Regions from separate parts of the Exiguobacterium sp. s91 genome, predicted to be linked through region 2. Evidence: predicted binding sites of a transcription regulator. Region 2 holds the regulator's gene; each other region holds the start of a gene.
What was found. Region 2 encodes Rex, which represses fermentation and respiration genes when NADH is low (regulators of the CRP and FNR family bind a similar motif). Its sites were predicted from a motif close to TTGTGAAATATTTCACAA; they were not measured.
Positions count from the first base shown of each region.

Region 1 (5,012 bases), on a different contig from region 2:
AGTGCATCGGACAACTCCTTTCTGCGAAAATCCGTGCTGAACTTCTTCTCTACAGGAGGGCGATATTCCTAGAAATGGATGTACTTATTTTAGCAATGATTGCGAGAAGTAACGTCCATCCTCAGACGGAGCGTTACAGACGAATGCTTTCGGGTAAAGACTTACAACGAAACGAGTAGGAGGAAAACGCATGAAATGGAAGGGAAGACAGCGGAGTTCGAACGTCGAGGATCGACGGGGAATGGGAGGGAAAGGAATCGCTGGTATCGGTGGTGGTGTCGGGATCATCCTGCTGATCGTCATCACCTTGATGGGTGGTAATCCAGCTGAATTACTCGGAGACTTAACCGGTGGGGATCAGCAAAATACGACGTATGAAGAAACAGCACAGGAAAAAGAAGCAGCGGACTTCGTCTCCGTCGTCTTAGCGGATACGGAACGGGTCTGGACGAAGGAATTCAAAGAAGATGGTAAGACCTATAAAAAACCGAAGCTCGTCTTATATACGGATCAAGTCAGTTCGGCTTGCGGACAAGCAGGGAAGTCCGTCGGTCCCTTTTATTGTCCCGGTGATCAGAAATTATACATTGATTTAAGCTTTTATGATGAACTGCAGTCGAAGTACGGAGCCCCGGGCGATTTTGCGATGGCCTATGTCATTGCGCATGAAGTCGGACACCATGTCCAGACGTTACTCGGAAAGTCGGACGAGATCATGCCCCTTCGAGAGCAGATGAGTGAGGAGAAGTTCAACAAGTACCTTGTTCGATTCGAGCTACAGGCCGATTATTATGCCGGCGTCTGGGCACACCATGCGCAAGGCGAAAACTTACTCGAAGAAGGCGATCTCGAGGAAGCGCTGACGGCAGCGAATGCTGTCGGGGATGATACGTTACAAGAGAAGGGACAAGGATATGTCGTACCGGAAAGTTTCACCCACGGCACATCGGCGCAACGGGAGCGTTGGTTCCAAAAAGGTTTTGATAACGGCACGATTGAAGGCGGAGATACATTCAAAGCGAAGAATCTATAATACGAAGCAACGACAGACCTCTTGAAACATCTTCCAATTGTTTTCGTAAAGAAGAGGGAAGGATTCAAAGGGGAGTGTCGAAGTTGAAGCACATCAGTCTATTTCTATTGCTCTATACGGCTGTCGTCGGATTGACGTACATCGTGTCACGATTTGCGCCGGACTTGTTGATCTACATGGTCTATTTCGCCATTGCGTCATTACTTGTCATCACAGGCTATTTGTTGAAACGACTCGTACTGAAGCGCTAAATACCAAAAAAACCTGTGTTCTGCTTGCGCGGAACACAGGTTTTCGTTATTTAAAAGCTTCTTATGAACGGAACATCGTCGGATCATCTGGAACGTTCTCCAGGTAAGCGATCCGTCCGTTTTCATCGAGACGTGCGATATCTTTTCCGTCTTGTGTGAAGACACTACCGTCTGCCCGTTTTCCGCAAACTGCCCAGCGTGTTTCATACGTTCCTGGTGTTGTTTCTTCCCAGCCCGCATACATATGCTTAATATCCTGATTCGCCGTGAACACATGACGGACGAACTGTTTCCAGGCGTCGATGCCGTGCTTTGGTTGTCCGTTCAGAACGAACGTGATGTCTGTCGTGAATAAGGAAACGAGGTCCTCAAAAGCTTGTGCGTCCGTGCGTGACGCGTCGAATAAGTCAAAATAACGATTCAATACCATAGTAAAAACCTCTTTCTGTTCATTAAAGTGTCATCATCCGGTTTGTGATTAACGCATGCAACCGTTCTAAATGTTCCGGTGGACAGGAGGCGTCGATTGCTTGACGGATCGAGCCGATCGATTCGCGCTTCAACGTCGATTGCCACGCCTCTTCCGCCTCTGTCATTAGATTCGAGAGTAGACCGATTTCCTGTTCCTGAATTCCCATCAAATCCTCGAAGACACCGCTTGACGCATACAACGTCTGTTTGCCCTCGATTGCCTGATAGACATCAAAGATTTGAATTTCGTCTGCCGGACGCCGTAAACGAAAGCCGCCTTTGACACCCGGTACGGAATACAACAGATCCGCTTGGACGAGTTTTCGTAAGAGCTTTTGGAAATAAGTCGGCGAGGCACCAAGTTGCTGGCTGATGAATTCACCGGGCAACACAGCGCGATCCGGAAGGAAGGTCAAGAGCAACATCGCGTAGACAGATTGCTCGACCCCGGTTTTCATTTGCATGAGAAGTCCCCTTTCGTTAAACGTAGATAATGTATATCCATAATAGTTTTATTCGAAAGAATTGTCGAGTCATATGCTCTCACAAAACCGTCACACCTTTTCGACAGCATCTGCATGGCATCCCCGTTCCGGATTCGGTATACTAAATGTACGATATGTGAAAATATTCACTAAAAGTCGTTCACACTTTGTGAAAGGACGTTTGTATATGAATCCATTAAAAGGAATCGTCGAGATTCCACGCAGTATTCTCATTCAATTCATCATTGCAGCTTTCCTGATGGGGGTTGCGGTCGTCGGTCAATCGTTTGGTATCGTGTTGACGGTCGATCGGATTTTCTTGAAAGAACAACCGTTTGAAGCCGTCATTCCGTTACTGCTCGTTGTCCTCGGGATGCTGTTGCTCCGGGTCGCCGTGACGTATTGGAACGGTCGTCTCGGTACGACGTTATCGGCACACATGAAGCAGGCGCTTCGGGAAGCGCTCGTTGCGAAATACACGGGTCGTTCGGTCGAGATGATGCTACAAGGGCAAGCGGGACAGAAGGTCAGTGTCTTGCTCGACGCTGTAGACGAGATGGACAGCTACTACAGTCAGTACTTGCCGAAAGTCGTCCAGACGACGATCGTTCCCTTGATGGTCTTGATCGCGGCATTCAGCTATGACTGGATCACCGGTCTCGTCATGATGATCACAGCACCGTTCATTCCGTTGTTCTATATCATCATCGGCATCATGACGCAAAAGCGGGCGGATGCTCAACTCGAGAAGATGACGGCATTCTCGGGAACTTTCCTTGATACGTTGCAAGGACTGACGACCTTGAAGTTATTTGGTCGTGCGAAACGACAACGTGACGTCATCGAAAAAAGCAGTCTTGATTTCCGGGATGCGACGTTAACGGTCTTGAAGCTCGCCTTCTTGTCGTCGTTGATGCTTGAGTTCATCTCGATGCTCAGCATGGGAATGATTGCACTTGAAGTCAGTCTGCGGTTGATTTTGTTCCAAAGCATTACCTTCATCCCGGCGTTCTTGATGCTCGTGTTGGCACCAGAATACTATCTTGCCTTAAAAGAGATGGGAGCTGCCTTCCATACGGGACGCGGTAGTGTCGCGGCAGCGAAACAGATCGCAGCCGAACTAACGGCAGACGATCGTCCTGTTGCCTTCGGTCAATCAGAACTTTCGATGAACCGTCCACCACGAATCGTCTTGGATGAAGTTGATTTTACGTATCAAGAAGGACGCTTTGCCTTACAAGACGTGACACTTGCGATTGAACCGTATCAAAAGGTGGCGTTGATCGGTCGCAGTGGTGCCGGTAAGTCGACTGTCTTGCAGTTGATTGCCGGACTCGCGGATCCAAAAGAAGGACGGATTCTGCTTGACGGGATTAATCGCAGTCAGGTGGAGGAAGCGAGTTGGTTCCGTCAGTTGAGCTACATCTCGCAACATCCTTATCTGTATGCCGGAACGCTGGCAGAAAACATTGCGATCGGTGAACTCCGTCAAGCGACGCCGGAAGAAATCTTTGAGGCGGCGCAGGCAGCAGGACTCGAGGAGTTGATTGCGACGTTACCTGAAGGGATTGACACAGTAATTGGAGAAGGCGGACGTGGTCTATCAGGTGGCGAGAAACAGCGCGTTGCGTTGGCACGAGCGTTCTTGAAACGACCGAACGTCATCGTCTTTGATGAACCGACGACAGGACTCGACGTCAAAACGGAGCGACTGCTCCAACAAGCGATCGAACAGCTTGGACAAACAGCGACAGTCATCACTGTCGCACACCGCCTGCATACGATCGAGCGCTCAGATCAAATCGTCGTCCTCGACGGCGGACGAATCGTCGATCGTGGTACGCACGATGAACTGCTTGGACGTGATTCGGAATATGCCCGGATGCGTAGCGTCCAGAGAGGGGAGGAAACACGATGAAGGAACTATTAGGAGTCTTTCGGTTGATGGTGCATCAAAAACGCGATATCGCCTGGTCGATCTTCTTCGGTGTCCTCGCTGGAGTGACGGCGGTCGGGTTATTCGCAGCAAGTGGTTACCTGATTTCAAAGGCAGCCTTATTGCCACCGATCCAGACGCTTGCCGTCCTGATTGCGCTACAAAAAATCTCGAGTCTGACACGTGCCGCCAGTCGATATGCGGAACGTTATTATTCGCACCGGGCGACGTTTACGATCCTCAGTGATATCCGGACGTCGTTCTACCGGAGACTCGAGCCGCTCGCGCCAGGAATTTTCGGCAAATACCGGAGTGGGGATTTACTTGCTCGGATCGTCGGGGACGTCGAGAGTCTGCAAAATACGTTCTTACGTGTTCTCTATCCACCGATCGTCTTGTTGCTTGTCTTCTTCTGTACGATCTTTTTCGTCAGTTTCTTCTCGTGGACGATTGCCGGGATTCTATTACTTGGTTTGATTCTGACCGGTTTCTTGATTCCGGGTTGGTTCGCGTACCGCGAACAACGTTTTGCACGCTCAGTTCGTGTCCGACGTGGTGATCTTTCGACAGAAGTGACAGAGTTGTTCCAAGGCTATCGTGACTTAAAGATTTACCAGCAACTTGATCAAAAAGAACAGGACTTGAATGCCGTCGCGAAACGGTATGTCGAGGAAGAAAAACGTAATGGGTTACACGCCGTCTCGAACTTGGCCTTGAATACGATGGTGACGCTGATCATCTCTTGGCTCGTTCTTGGTGTCGGTGCCTATCTCGTCGCGAGTGGACAGCTCGAAGGGGTCTTCCTCGCTTTACTCGTCATGACATCGCTGACCGTT
Region 1 covers NZ_JACSMZ010000002.1:281,506-286,517, reverse strand. Annotated here, with positions in the region: gene KNQ06_RS12875 (glucosyltransferase domain-containing protein) at 1-7, opposite strand, end outside; gene ypfJ (KPN_02809 family neutral zinc metallopeptidase) at 191-1,033, shown strand; gene KNQ06_RS12865 (hypothetical protein) at 1,117-1,284, shown strand; gene KNQ06_RS12860 (nuclear transport factor 2 family protein) at 1,346-1,714, opposite strand; gene KNQ06_RS12855 (Rrf2 family transcriptional regulator) at 1,737-2,219, opposite strand; gene cydD (thiol reductant ABC exporter subunit CydD) at 2,428-4,158, shown strand; gene cydC (thiol reductant ABC exporter subunit CydC) at 4,155-5,012, shown strand, end outside.
Region 1: cydD (thiol reductant ABC exporter subunit CydD) is a predicted target of Rex. The motif match lies at 2,375-2,392, and genes of this name have one in related genera.

Region 2 (5,012 bases):
CACCACTGAATCCGTTGATGACGGTCGTGAAGCTCTCCTTATATGTAACGGGAATTGATTTTTTAGCGATGGCTGACTTGACCGATTTTTGGACGCTGACGAGGCGATCTTTGATCGACTCTTTTTCGGCATTGCTCAATGTGCTATACCGCTTGTTTTGAGCCTGGGCGATTTGAATCGCCGGCTTCTCTTCCATCTCGATGACGACACGGACTTTATCCGATTGTTTGTAGTTCTTCTCTTGCCCCGATTTCTTCAGCGAGAGCGCTTGCGGTTTTTGACCCGTTGCTTTGTCTTGCGACGACAGTGCACCTTGCGCACTGACTAGATTGGAAGACGTCATTAAGACGGCTGCCATAAGTGCAATCTTCTTCTTCATGCGTTCGTTTTCCCCTTTTCTGTAAAACCATAGTAGTACTACTGATAAAACAGTTAAACGAAAATTCTGTATATTTAGTTTAATGAATTTAATGGAAATAAACAATTTATATTTGTCTATTTTTTTAATTTATTTGTTTTACATGACATTTTATATTTGTAAGGAATTTAACTGGGAGTAAAATAAAAACTCCTCGACGCTTCGAGGAGTTAGATATTTGGTATTGGTGGAGACTATCGGGATCGAACCGACGACCTTTTGGCTGCCAGCCAAACGCTCTCCCAGCTGAGCTAAGCCCCCATGAATTATCTTTAGTATACGCATCACTAACTGCTTTATCAATATAAAAAGAACGCTTTCATAAAAAAGAATCCCTTCCAAAATCGTCGGAAGGAATTCACGATTCATTTATTCAATTCACGCATCAAGTCCGCCTGTCGTTCAAGCTCTGCCTGTTGCTCGAGGATCAAGACCTTTTTGTACGTCCGCGCAGAAATCAAGATGCTGATCTCATAGAGAACGAACAATGGCACCGAGATCATCAAGTGTGACGTCACATCCGGCGGTGCGATCAATGCCGCAACGACGAACAGCACAAAGTACGCATATTTCCGATTCTTTCGCATGAAATATGGCGTCACGAGACCAAGACGCGTCAGGAACATCGTCACGACCGGCAATTGGAACAGAAGACCGAACGGCATCGTCAATCGGATTAAGAAACTGAAGTAGTTCTCGACTCCAATGACTTGTTCGATTCCGAGCTCTTTCCCGAGATCTGTTGAGACTTCAAGCAAGAAGGGAAGCAACCAGAAATACGAGAAGGCTACGCCAGCCAAAAATAGAAAGAAGATGACCGGAATATACGTCAATGTCGCTTTTTGCTCCTTGTCATAAAGTCCTGGTCGGACGAATGCCCAGAGTTGATACATCCAGAACGGTGACGCTAAAATCAGCGCAATGATGAACGCAAGATTCAAATACAACATTAAAGGATCGGCGACGTTGAAGGCATTCAAACCGATGCCGAGCTCTTTTAAGTCCGCTTGCAAGAAGCGAACGAGCGGTCGGACGAGCGGAAATGCGACAGCGAACAGGACGACGACGATGATAAGCGACCAGACGATCCGCTTGCGCAGTTCGTCAAGGTGCGACGTCATGCTTTGCTCTTGATCAACCGTCATGATTCAATCACTTCTCTTTCGGTTCGTCCTTTTTATCGTCGTCCATGATGCCGTTCGTGGCATTCTTGAACTCTTTCAATGTCTGACCCGCAGCGCGTCCGAATTCTGGTAACTTCTTCGGTCCGAAGATGATCAACGCGACGACCGCGATTAATCCGATGCTCGCTGGTCCGATACCTAGTGTGAGCGGGATAAGGTTTTCCATTATGATTTCACTCCTTCAGCTGATTGCGAATAATGCTTCATGAAATAAACTAACGACTGCAACTCGATCGATAAATCGATGTGATGGACCCGGACGCTCGCTGGCACGTTCAACCGCGCTGGCGTAAAGTTCAGGATGCCTGTCACACCATACTCGACTAACTCATCCGCTACTGACTGTGCGAACTGCGATGGAACCGTCAAGATGGCAACATCGACCTGATTCGCTTCGATTTGTTCTTTCATGTCCGAAACATGATAGATTGGAACGTCATGCGTCGTTGTTCCGACCTTCTCTTCGTCCGCATCAAACGCAACGACTATCCGAGTACTATTATTCTTTAAAAAGTTATAATTTGCAAACGCTGTTCCGAGATGACCGACCCCGATTAAGGCAACATTCGTCACCTCATCTTGATTCAAGGTTTTGCGGAAAAACGTTAAGAGATGTTGAACGTTATACCCATACCCCTTCTTCCCTAATGCCCCAAAGTAGGAAAAATCGCGACGAATCGTTGCTGAATCAACCTTCACCGCCTCGCTTAACTCAGCAGAAGAGACGCGGAGCTTGCCTGAATTGTATAAACTTTGGATGAAGCGATAATATAGCGGCAACCGTTTTGCTGTCGCTTGTGGAATTTTTGTGTCTGGTCCATTCATCCTGCAGTTCCCCCTTCGGCCACATCCATCGTGGCACCCAAATCTTTGCAAAAAGCTTTCTACTCTCCTTGATTGTAAACCACTTCACATAGAGTCACAAATAATATATTCCGCAGGACCTTGCGCTTTTGTTCGTGATAGACTAAAGGGTGGAAGGATGGATGGAAATGATACTCTTACAAGTCAATCAACTCTCGAAATCATTCGGCGTCGAGCCGATTTTAGAAAATATCAAACTGGAAGTACAAGAGCGAGATCGGATTGCGCTCGTCGGACGAAACGGTGCCGGTAAATCGACCTTGCTCAAAATCATCGCTGGTGAACTCAGTCATGACTCGGGCGACATCATGAAAGGCAAGGATGTCAAAATCGGTTATCTCGCGCAAGACAGTGGTCTCGAATCGAATGAGACGATCTGGAACGAGATGCTGACCGTCTTCGAACATCTCCAGGAACAAGAACGAACACTGCGCCGGATGGAAATCGAAATGGGCATGGAGCATATCTTGAACGACCCGGTCGCTTACGATCGTCTCTTGAAGACGTACGATCAAGCGCAACACGACTTCTCAGAAGCCGGTGGTTATCAGTTCGAAGCGAATATCCGCTCCGTTTTGCACGGCATGCGCTTTTATCCGGATGATTACTCGCGCCGGATTCAGACATTATCCGGTGGTCAACGGACACGGCTTGCCTTAGCAAAGATGCTCCTGCAAGCACCAGAGCTCCTCATTCTCGATGAGCCGACCAACCACCTCGATATCGATACGCTTGCTTGGCTTGAAAGCTACCTCGGTGGTTATCGTGGTGCCGTCCTGATCGTCTCGCACGACCGGTACTTCCTCGACCAAGTCGTCAATGTCGTCTACGAACTGTCGCGCAATGTCTGTCGTAAGTTCACGGGGAACTATACGAAGTACTTGGAGCAAAAAGCGGCCTTATACGATCAGGAAATGAAGCAGTTTGAACAGCAGCAAGAAGAGATCGCGAAGATGCAGGACTTCATTCAACGGAACATCGCCCGGGCGACGACGACAAAACGTGCCCAAAGTGTCCGGAAGCGGCTCGAGAAGGTCGACCGGCTCGACCGACCAGATGGGGATGAGCGTAGCACGGTCCTGTCCTTCCCGATTGAAAAACAGAGCGGGAATGACGTTCTTCAAGTCAATCAATTGGCGATCGGTTACGAAGAAGCTGTCTCAAAAGACATCACCTTCCGCTTGCAACGCGGTGAATCACTGGCACTCGTCGGACCGAATGGAATCGGGAAGTCGACGCTCTTAAAAGTCCTCGTCGGTCGCTTACGCCCCCTCTTCGGTGATTTCCGTTTCGGAACCGGCGTCTCGATCGGATATTACGATCAAGAGCAGGCGGAACTCAATGATCGGAACCGTGTCATTGATGAGATTTGGAACGAATGGCCACTGATGCGTGAACAAGAAGTCCGGTCTGTCCTCGGGCAATTCTTGTTTAGCGGTGACGATGTTTTCAAGATCGTCCATGAGTTATCCGGTGGCGAACGCGGACGTCTCGCGCTCGCGAAACTGAAACTCCGGAAGACGAACGTCCTTGTCCTCGATGAGCCGACGAACCACTTGGATCTGGATTCGAAGATGGTCCTTGAAAACGCCCTCGTCGACTACGAAGGGACATTGCTATTCGTCTCCCACGACCGTTACTTCATTGACCGGATCGCGACCCGCGTCATCGAGATGAGTGAAGCCGGCGTGACGGAATACCTCGGTGATTATTCGTACTACACGGAGAAAAAGGCGGAGCAAGAAGAGATTGCGCGTCTTGAAGCAGAGGAAGCAAAAGCCGCAAAGGTCACTGCGTCGAAGACGATCGACAAGGAAGCACAGAAAGAAGAACGCAAGCGCCGTCAGCAGATTGAGCAACTTGAACAAGACATCGAGCGGCTCGAACAGCGTTCGGCAGAAATTGAACAATTACTCTGTGAACCGGAAGTCTTCAATGATATTCCGAAAGCGACAGCTCTTTCAGCAGAACGTGACCAGATTGATGTCGATCTGCTCGAATTGATGGAACGATGGGAGAACCAACACTGATGCGGACGAAAAGTTTTTTCATTAACTTGATTCAAGGACTGCTATCCGGCATCCTTTATTTCGTACCGATGTATGCGGACTACGTGTCCACCTTCATCCGGCCGGATGCTTTTAATGCCGCGCTTCCTTTGTTCCTCCTGATTTCTTGTATGATCGGTCTCGTCATCCAGACATGGAGCGGTCTTTTCGTCAGTTTACTTTCGGGATTATGCTGTACGCTCCTGACGACACAGCTATTCGTCGAACTCACTGACCCGTTGATCTTATCGTATTACGGTAGTGTCTCACCGCTCACCGCTTTCTTGATCAGCTGTGTCGGCATTTGGGCACTCGCGATCGTCTTTTATTTGCTCGATGGCTATCAGTACAGTAAACGTCATGGTCTTGAAGCCTCTTCAAACGAAATCGATCCGCAACCTTGAAGTCCGATCGCTTAATCAGATGAACGACATGAGAAAAAGGAGTGGAGATTCCGGTAGCTAGACCGGTCTCTCCACTCCTTTTCGTTTGAATCGA
Region 2 covers NZ_JACSMZ010000001.1:7,180-12,191, reverse strand. Annotated here, with positions in the region: gene KNQ06_RS00105 (S8 family serine peptidase) at 1-379, opposite strand, end outside; tRNA gene KNQ06_RS00100 (tRNA-Ala) at 604-679, opposite strand; gene tatC (twin-arginine translocase subunit TatC) at 784-1,563, opposite strand; gene KNQ06_RS00090 (twin-arginine translocase TatA/TatE family subunit) at 1,571-1,768, opposite strand; gene KNQ06_RS00085 (redox-sensing transcriptional repressor Rex) at 1,768-2,427, opposite strand; gene KNQ06_RS00080 (ATP-binding cassette domain-containing protein) at 2,595-4,496, shown strand; gene KNQ06_RS00075 (hypothetical protein) at 4,496-4,918, shown strand.

Region 3 (5,012 bases), 2.0 Mb from region 2:
TTTCTTGGTACGATACTTGAGTATGCTTAACCTTATGTAAAGCAAAATCACTTGATACATCGAGAGCTAGATAGGAGGGAATCCCATGCGCGTTAAAATCACATTAGCTTGCACTGAAACTGGTGACCGTACTTATATCACTAAAAAGAACAAGCGTAACAACCCAGAGCGTCTTGAGTTGAAGAAATACAACCCACGTCTCCGTAAGCACACACTTCACCGTGAAGTGAAATAATTGAGATGGAAGCCGTCACTTCGTGTGATGGCTTTTTTTGTGGAAAGGAAGACAACTATGAATAAACAAGAAGTACGCCGTCTGATCAAAGAACGACTCGATGTGATGGAGAACCGTGCGGAAAAGGAACGATTGATTCACGAACATGTCTTGTTACTACCTGAATGGCAACAAGCGACCTGTGTCGCGATCACATTAGCTTTTCGAAATGAATGTGATACAAGAATGCTGATTGAACAAGCGTGGCAAGAGGGCAAGACGGTCTTGATACCAAAAGTAGTCGGAGACGAGATGGTCTTTTATGAACATGGACCAGAAGATCAACTGCAAGCAAATCAGATGGGGATTGCTGAACCGATCGCTTCAGCACGTCGCGCCTCACTTGATCAAGCAGAGCTTTGCCTCGTTCCAGGTCGCGCCTATCGTCGGGACGGCTATCGTTTAGGATGGGGAGGAGGCTATTACGATCGTGCACTCGTGCCATATACAGGATGTAAAGTATCGATTGCCTTTTCTGAACAACTTCTTCCAGATTTCGAAGTGGAAGCCTTTGATATCCCCGTTGACTTGATCGTCACTGAATTAGAGGTCATCCGATGTTGAGCGCGACCATTTTGTTTTGTCTATTGCTTGCTTGGACCGGACGATCTTTTCGTTTATTGACGACAAGTGGTGCTATCATGACCCTGCTCGTCGGTAGTGGTGTCTCATTCGGATTCGGTTGGCAAGGATTAGTAGTACTCTTACTCTTCTTTGGTAGCTCGAGTCTGTTATCGAAGGTCGGACGATCTAGAAAACAATCGGTCGACTCCATCGTTGAGAAAGACGGCGCGCGTGACGGATGGCAAGTCCTTGCGAATGGAGGGGTAGCGTTCGTTGCTGCCTTAGCGTATGCCATGACGATGGATTTTGCGTATCTCTTGTTATTTCTATTCGTCATCGCAGCATCGAATGCTGATACGTGGGCATCTGAAATCGGACCGCTCTCAAGACGTGATCCGTGGTCTCTCAAAACGTTACGACGGGTACCAGCAGGAACGAGTGGAGCGATGTCGCTGATTGGAACGATCGGTACGATCGCAGGAGCTGCGTTCATCGCTGTAGCAGCGCATTGGATATTTTCTCTTTCTTTAAGACACGTCTTACTCGTAACAAGCATCGGTGTACTCGGAAGCCTACTGGATACACTATTTGGAGCGGTAGGGCAACGCGTTTACCGATGTACGGTTTGTGGGGAATACACGGAAAAGCGAGAGCACCATGGTCAACCGACAGCTTACGTTTCAGGCATTCGATTTTTAGGGAATGATGCTGTCAATGTCTTAACGAGTGGTTTGGCAAGCGGAATCGGGTTTATCATCGTTCGATTTTGGTAACTGGAAAGTATGTGAGTATGTAATTCCTTATGTTAGGATATCAATGACACAAAATGGACAAATGTGATTAATTTCACATGATACAAAGAATGTGAAAGATGTTACAATTTACTTGTGAGATAGTTAACAAACTCTTAGGACGAATGGAAGGGTGGACATAACGATATGGAATTACATGCGAAAGTGACACGAGTAGCCCTCATTGGAGCTGGTGCAGTCGGTTCAAGCTTTGCCTATCAGATGTCAACAGCTGGACTTTGTGAAGAACTTGTCATCATTGATGTCAACAAAGCCAAAGCAGAGGGCGAGGCAATGGACTTAAACCACGGAACACCATTTAGCTCTTCACCGATGCGAATATGGGCTGGAGACTACGCGGACTGCCGAGAAGCGGAAGTCGTCGTCATCACGGCAGGCGCTCCACAAAAACCAGGTGAGACAAGACTCGATCTCGTTGCAAAGAATGCGTTGATCATGAAAGAAATGATTCGTCAAATCATGGATTCCGGTTTTGATGGTATCATCGTCGTGGCTTCTAATCCGGTTGATATCATGGCGCATCTTGCCTGGAAATATTCTGGTCTTCCGAAATCCCGCGTATTTGGATCAGGAACGGTGCTTGATACAGCGCGCCTGCGTCAAATGCTCGGAGAATACTTTCACATTGATTCCCGAAATGCCCATGCCTATATTCTTGGCGAACATGGTGATACGGAATTCGCTGCCTGGAGTAACAGCCGCATTTATGGAAAAACGATTGATGAACTACTTGCTGAAGACGATCGTTATTCTCAAGCAGATCTTGATCAAATCTACATCAACGTCCGAGATGCTGCTTATCATATTATCGAGCGCAAAGGGGCAACCTATTATGCGATTGGGCTTGGGCTCGTTCGTATCGTTCGTGCCATCCTCGGAAATGAGAACTGTCTGTTGACGGTCGGTGCGCATGTCGATGGTCAGTATGGAATTTCCGGTATCCATATTGGAGTTCCTGCCATCATCAATCGTCAAGGTGTGCGTGAAATCATTGAAGTCTCATTGACGGATGAAGAGTTGAAGAAATTCCATCATTCTGCTGATGTATTGCGTCAGACGCTTGAACCCGTCTTACAAGGATAATCGTACGAATCATGATGAAGGTGTTACGAAATAAAGTAGCAAAAAACTCAAGTGTCGGACCTGCTTCATATTGTCCACACTTGAGTTTTTTGATGTGGAGAACAAACACGTTAATAATTACATCTATTCGTCCGGTAGTAAAAAGAGAAAAATCTAGGTTTTATTTTACTAGAAAAGGGTTAAGTAAGAGATAGAAGCGTTTTTACGTCATTTTTTGTACGTCATGATACCCAAAAAGGAGAGAACCGACAGTCATGTATACTTTTCGAAAACTAACTAAAGAGGATGCAGAACAATACTGGAATCTACGCCTTGAGGGATTAAAAAATCATCCAGATGCATTCGGTCATTCGTTTGATGATGAACAGCAAACCCCGCTCCGCGAAGTACAAGAAGGACTTGAGGGAGAACCCGACTCCGATGAGGTTTGGCTTGGTATGTTCGACGGTGATACATTGTTTGGGTTTGGTCAGGTCAAACCATATGAATTGTCACGTGAATCTCATAAAGCGATGATTTCCGGAGTATACGTATCACCTGAATATCGTGGGGGTACTGGTCGCGCTCTGATGGAAGCCTTAATCGAGGAAGCGAAGAAGTTACCGGACGTCGAGCAAGTCATTCTTGCCGTTTTATCAGGGAACGAAGCCGCACAAAATCTTTATGAGTCGCTCGGTTTTGAAGTATATGCCGAAGATCCAGATTCCGTAAAATTAGAAGACGGCACATATCGTGATGATATTTGGATGAAGAAGTACGTCTAAGTTATTGAGATGGTGTGGAAAGAAGCTGTAGCAAAAAAGCGCTACAGCTTTTTCGCATGGTATCCGTAGGATATCAGTATCGGCAAAGAATGAATATTTGTTATCATGAGAACAAAGCGGATGTCACGTCGTCGTCCGATTGAAAGGGAGCGAATGAACATGAAAGAAGTCATACGTACGATTGAAGAGCTTGTCTCGATTCCGAGTCCAACAGGTTCGACAAAAGAAGCTATTACATATGTAGAAAAGCGATTGGTAGCAGAAGGGATCACGTATCGAAAGCTTGAAAAAGGAGCGATTTTAGCGACACTACCTGGTGCTTCAACGCGTACGCGGTTACTGACGGCACACGTCGACACACTAGGAGCGATGGTGAAAGAAATTTTACCAACAGGACGACTTCGTTTATCACAACTGGGGGGATATGCTTGGACAGCGATCGAAGGTGAGAACTGTCTCATTCACAAGATGGACGGTCAAACGATTTCAGGTACGATCGTGTTCCACCATTCGAGTGTTCATACGTCGCGCGAGACGAACAAAACGGAACGATCCGCTGATAATATCGAAGTACGGCTCGATATCCGTTCGACGACAGCAGAAGAGACGCGCGTCGCGGGGATTGAAGTAGGAGACATCGTAACGTTTGATCCGCGATTCCTCTATACGGAAACAGGATTCGTGAAGTCGCGCCATCTCGATGATAAAGCATCTGTTGCTTTGTTGCTTGAATTGATCAAGGAATGGAAAACAATCGAACTACCACACACGGTCCAGATCCTGATTTCAAATTATGAAGAAGTCGGATTCGGTGGAAATGCTGGATTCACGGAAGAAGTCGCAGAATACATCGCGGTCGACATGGGAGCACTAGGAGAGGGGCAACACTCCGATGAATTCACAGTCTCCATTTGTGCCAAAGATGGTTCTGGTCCGTATGACTTAGCTTTACGCCACCAGTTAACACGCTTAGCACAACGTAATAGCATTCCATATAAAGTTGATATCTATCCGTTCTATAGCTCGGATGCCTCGGCAGCAGTAAGTGCGGGCCACGACGTCCGGCACGGATTGTTCGGTCCGGGAATCGAATCGAGTCATTCGTACGAACGTACGCATGAGACGTCGTTACAAGCGACATATGATTTGCTACATGCCTATGTAAAGGAGCCGATGGTCGATGAAGACACTGTATGACGTACAGCAGTTACTCAAGACATACGGGACATTCATCTATCTTGGGGATCGAGCGTCCGATATCGCGATGATGATGCTTGAACTCGATGAATTACAAGAAGCGGGCGTTTTGGAACAACGTCAGTACGATTCAGCGAAACTAATCTTACGACATGAATTAAAGCGTTCACAATCCGATAACATTTAAGATTGTGCAACCCTTTGCGCAAATGGGTTATGTCCGGTAAAATGATGAAGCAGACATTATATGAGTATAGGGGAGACGAAGCAATGAAATGGTTACTCGGCATTGATATCGGCGGAACGACAGTCAAGATG
Region 3 covers NZ_JACSMZ010000001.1:1,985,925-1,990,936, reverse strand. Annotated here, with positions in the region: gene rpmG (50S ribosomal protein L33) at 86-235, shown strand; gene KNQ06_RS10385 (5-formyltetrahydrofolate cyclo-ligase) at 293-838, shown strand; gene KNQ06_RS10380 (DUF92 domain-containing protein) at 832-1,611, shown strand; gene KNQ06_RS10375 (L-lactate dehydrogenase) at 1,777-2,733, shown strand; gene KNQ06_RS10370 (GNAT family N-acetyltransferase) at 2,988-3,497, shown strand; gene KNQ06_RS10365 (M42 family metallopeptidase) at 3,657-4,694, shown strand; gene KNQ06_RS10360 (YqgQ family protein) at 4,678-4,881, shown strand; gene KNQ06_RS10355 (ROK family glucokinase) at 4,965-5,012, shown strand, end outside.
Region 3: KNQ06_RS10375 (L-lactate dehydrogenase) is a predicted target of Rex. The motif match lies at 1,673-1,690, and genes of this name have one in related genera.

Region 4 (5,012 bases), on a different contig from region 2:
ACGTCCCGTCCGACCTGAACGGTGTACGAAATCGTCAAGCGACTCCGGCAAATCATAATGGACGACATGCGTGACTGCTTCGATATCTAACCCACGTGCCGCAAGACCTGTCGTGACGAGTAAAGGAAACTCTCCCTTTTTATAAGAACGCAATGTCTCCATCCGCTCTCGTTTGCCTTTTTCAGCGTCTAAAATCCGGTATTTCAATGAGAATTTACTCAACTCGCCATTCAATGGTCCGAGGAAGGAACGGTTATTAATGAATGTCAGTACTTTTGATCCTTGCATGTTCGCCAGACGACGTAACAATTCCGGCTTCTGACGACGTGAAGTCTCCAAATAACCGAATGTCACTTGTGTACTGACGGCACGCTCAACTCGAATCGTCTCAGGGTTGTTTGCAAGCGTCCGTCCCCATTCTGCTGTCCGTTCCGGTAATGTCGCGGAGACGAATGCTAACTGACGATCGCGTAGTGCACTGTTTGCGATTCGCGTCGCCGAGTCACTCATACCACTCTCATAGATTTGATCCGCTTCGTCCAAGACGATCAATTTCACCTTATGCATCTTCAGCTTCTTCGAATCGATCAACTCAACGAGACGCCCTGGCGTTCCAACAATGATTTGTGGTTTTTTCTTCAATCGTTCATATTGTCGTTTTAATTCAACACCACCAATGAATGCACCGGATTTGATACCACTTCCTTGAGCAAACAATTGAATGACTTGATGAATTTGCATGACGAGTTCCCGTGTTGGTGCCGTGATCACGACTTGCACGTGTGGTTCTTCTACTTCAATCTTTTCTAAAGCTGGAATGACATAGGCAAGCGTCTTCCCTGTTCCTGTCGGCGCTTCCGCCAGGACATCTTTTCCTTCGCGCAACAACGGAATCGCTTGTTCTTGAACAGGCATCAACTCCGTAAAGCGTGCGCGTTCCCATGCTTCCTGTAAAAATGGTTTTGTAAAGTTCATAACGATTTCTCCTACTCTCTTAATTCCATCATGCCGTTACGTATTCGACATGATCTCCTGATGCATCACGGTATCCCCGTAATGTCTGTGTATATTCATTTCCTGCGTCGAGCAATCGAATATGGAATCGAATCTCGCTTTCACCGGCTTCTTCTTCTAAAATTTCGAATCCTTGGATGACACGATCCTGTAATTCTGCAGCGAGTGCCGGGTACTCCGCAAGACTCGCATACGTCGCTTTTACGTCAACCGGACGACGAACAAGCGCAATCCAATACGATTCATCATAGCCGATAAAGTCTTCATAATCAAAATCATCTTCAAACCGAATCCAGAATCCATCATTTTCGAATTCCGTGATCATTCCCGTTCGCGTTGAACCGTCCGATCCGATTTTCAGCGAGACCCAGTCTCCTGACTGATACTCTCCTTGTTGTGTTAATGATACATACTCCATTTGGCACACCTCCACGTTCTATATTCCCTTTTTCATTGTCAACGATACGTCTTAAAAATACAAGGCACCGTAGCGTGACATTCCTCACAGTTTCAACTGTTCTAGTGAATCTTTTTCAAATCAACTCATACAGTTTCCAAAAAACCTTGAATTAGCAATCTAAAACTGTTTTTTTTAAACTATTTTCATATGAATACAGAAATAAAGAAAGCCCGTCATATCAACGTTTGTCCACTTGTTAAAACATTCACATGAACGTAAAGGGAATCACCCCTTCCTTTTGTTACACTATTCACATAAGGAACTGATGATTAGCTCAATATTAAAGGAGTGGTATCCATGTTATTAGAAAAAACGAGTGCTTGGACGAACTTTACGTCTGGTGAATGGGTAAAGACGATTGATGTCGCAGACTTCATCCGACTCAATCGCACGGAATATACAGGAGATGATCACTTTTTAGTCGGTCCGACGCAAGCAACGGAACGTCTCTGGCAACAAATTCTACAGCTGACGAATGAAGAGCGACAACGTGGTGGTGTGTATGCCGTCGATGCTAAAACACCATCAACGATCCTCTCGCATGATGCAGGGTATCTGAATCGTTCACTCGAAAAAATCGTCGGTTTACAGACAGACGAACCGTTTAAACGTTCGATTCATCCGAACGGTGGGATTCGGATGGTGAATGATGCCCTAGCTGCGTATGGCTTTGAAGCAGACGAGACCGTCACGAAAACTTTCAGCGAGTACCGGAAGACACATAACCAAGGGGTTTTCGATGCCTATACCCCTGAGATGCGCGCTGCACGTAAAGCCGGTATTATCACCGGATTACCTGATGCTTATGGTCGCGGACGGATCATCGGTGACTATCGTCGTGTTGCTTTGTACGGAACGGCACGCTTGATCGAAGAACGTAAGAAGGATTTAAAGGCACGTGGCGGGTTCTTATCTGAATCGATGATTCGCGACCGTGAAGAGATGAATGAACAGTTGCGCGCATTAACGGAATTGACCGAGCTTGGAGCTCGCTATGGTTTCGATCTCTCCCGCCCTGCAGAAACAGCACAAGAAGCATTCCAGTGGGTCTATCTTGCCTATCTTGCTGCCATCAAAGAGCAAAACGGGGCAGCCATGTCACTCGGTCGAGTCTCGACGTTCCTTGATATTTATGTCGAACGTGATCTTGCGGCTGGTCGCTTGACGGAAGAGACTGCACAAGAACTCGTCGATCATTTCGTCATGAAGCTTCGGATCGTTAAGTTCTTACGGACACCAGACTACAACGATCTGTTCTCAGGTGATCCGACGTGGGTAACGGAATCAATCGGTGGAATGAGTGAAGATGGACGATCAAACGTCACGAAAAGTTCATTCCGCTTCTTACACACTCTCTCGACACTTGGTCCGGCACCGGAACCGAATCTAACCGTTCTCTGGTCTACTCAGCTTCCACGCGGATTCAAGGAATTCTGTGCGAAGATGTCGATCGTTTCAAGCTCGATTCAATATGAAAACGATGATTTGATGTTACCGGTTTATGGAGATGATTACGGCATCGCTTGTTGTGTCTCCGCGATGAAGATCGGGAAACAGATGCAGTTCTTCGGTGCGCGAGCAAACCTGGCAAAAGCATTACTCTATACGATCAATGGCGGAATGGACGAGAAGCTCAAAATCCAAGTTGCCCCAGCTACACCACTGATGCTCGATGAAGTACTCGATTACGAAACCGTCATGGCGGCTTATGATCGTCAACTCGATTGGCTCGCAGAACTGTACGTCAACACACTGAATGTCATCCACTACATGCATGATAAGTATAGCTACGAACGGATTGAAATGGCTTTACATGATCCAGAAATCTTACGGACGATGGCATGCGGTATCGCTGGTTTATCGGTCGTCGCTGACAGTCTATCCGCCATCCGTTACGCAACAGTTCGTCCAATCCGAGATGCGGATGGGATTGCAGTTGATTTCAAGATCGAAGGCGAGTTTCCGAAGTTCGGGAATAACGATGAACGGGTGGATCAGATGGCGGTCGATCTCGTCACACTGTTCATGGAGAAAATCCGTAAACATCCAACGTATCGCAATGCCCTTCCGACGCAGTCTGTCCTGACGATTACTTCAAACGTCGTCTACGGTAAAAAAACAGGAAATACGCCAGATGGACGCCGTGCGGGTGAACCATTCGCACCGGGTGCTAACCCGATGCATGGACGTGACACTAGAGGAGCTGTCGCCGCACTGACATCTGTCGGAAAATTACCATATGAACATGCGCTCGACGGGATTTCCTACACGTTCTCGATCGTGCCAAAAGCACTTGGTAAGGATGAAGACACACGCATTCGCAATACAGTCGGATTACTTGACGGATATATGGGTGGTACGACTTCAAAAGGACACCATTTGAATGTCAACGTCTTTGACCGTGAGACGTTACTCGATGCCATGGAGCATCCAGAAAAATATCCACAGTTAACGATTCGGGTATCCGGTTATGCCGTCAACTTCATTAAACTGACGCGTGAACAACAGATCGATGTCATCAATCGAACGTTCCACGGTTCTCTCTAAAATGATGTGTAGTATGTGAAAGGAAGTGAGCAGGATGACCTATGGTATGATCCATTCCGTTGAATCATGTGGAACAGTCGATGGTCCTGGCATTCGATTCATCGTCTTTACGCAAGGATGTCCACTACGATGTCAATACTGTCATAACGTGGATACATGGGAGTTCGGTTGCGGACGGCGTGTCTCAGCAGACGAAGTCGTAAAAGAAGCGATCAGCTATCGCTCCTTTTTCGAGGCCACGGGTGGCGGAATCACCTTCTCTGGAGGTGAACCGCTCGCTCAGCCTGAATTCTTGGAGGCTGCTTTAACAGAAGCAAAACGCCATGGACTGCATACGGTCATCGATACCGCGGGATCCGTCGTCCCGAAAAACATCGATGCGATTCTCGATGCGACAGATCTAGTACTACTCGATATCAAACATATCGACGATGCCGCTTGTCGCGTCTTGACTGGACGGAGTAACGCCAATACACTCGCCTTCGCAAAACGCCTAGCCGAGCGAAACATTCCCGTCTGGATTCGCCATGTCCTCGTTCCAGGTATTACGATGTCAGAACATTTCCTCCGTCAGACCGGCGAGTTCATCCGGACGCTCGGAAACGTCGAGCGCGTCGAAGTACTCCCGTATCATCAACTCGGTGTCTATAAGTGGGAAAACCTCGGTCATGCATATCCGTTAACTGATGTGCTTCCCCCTTCATCAGAAGAAACGGATACTGCGCAAACCTTACTTGAATCGTACTTGTGTTAACGTTTCCATTTTGTTACAATGACGGCATAGACTATGAACAGGAGGTACAACACCGAAATGAAGCAATCACTCGTACACGTCGCTTGATGAATGAAATCATCTCTTTCGCAATGCAGTTGCGGATGTCTGACGCTACGAGTCTGCTCTTTTTCGGTGTGACCAACCTCTGGCCAGCACCTTCTTTGAGTTACACTCCGGCACACCATCCGCTCGCTTCGGATGGTGTGTTTTTCATTT
Region 4 covers NZ_JACSMZ010000004.1:53,696-58,707, forward strand. Annotated here, with positions in the region: gene KNQ06_RS14740 (DEAD/DEAH box helicase) at 1-975, opposite strand, end outside; gene KNQ06_RS14745 (hypothetical protein) at 1,004-1,432, opposite strand; gene pflB (formate C-acetyltransferase) at 1,772-4,021, shown strand; gene pflA (pyruvate formate-lyase-activating protein) at 4,056-4,775, shown strand.
Region 4: pflB (formate C-acetyltransferase) is a predicted target of Rex. The motif match lies at 1,668-1,685, and genes of this name have one in related genera.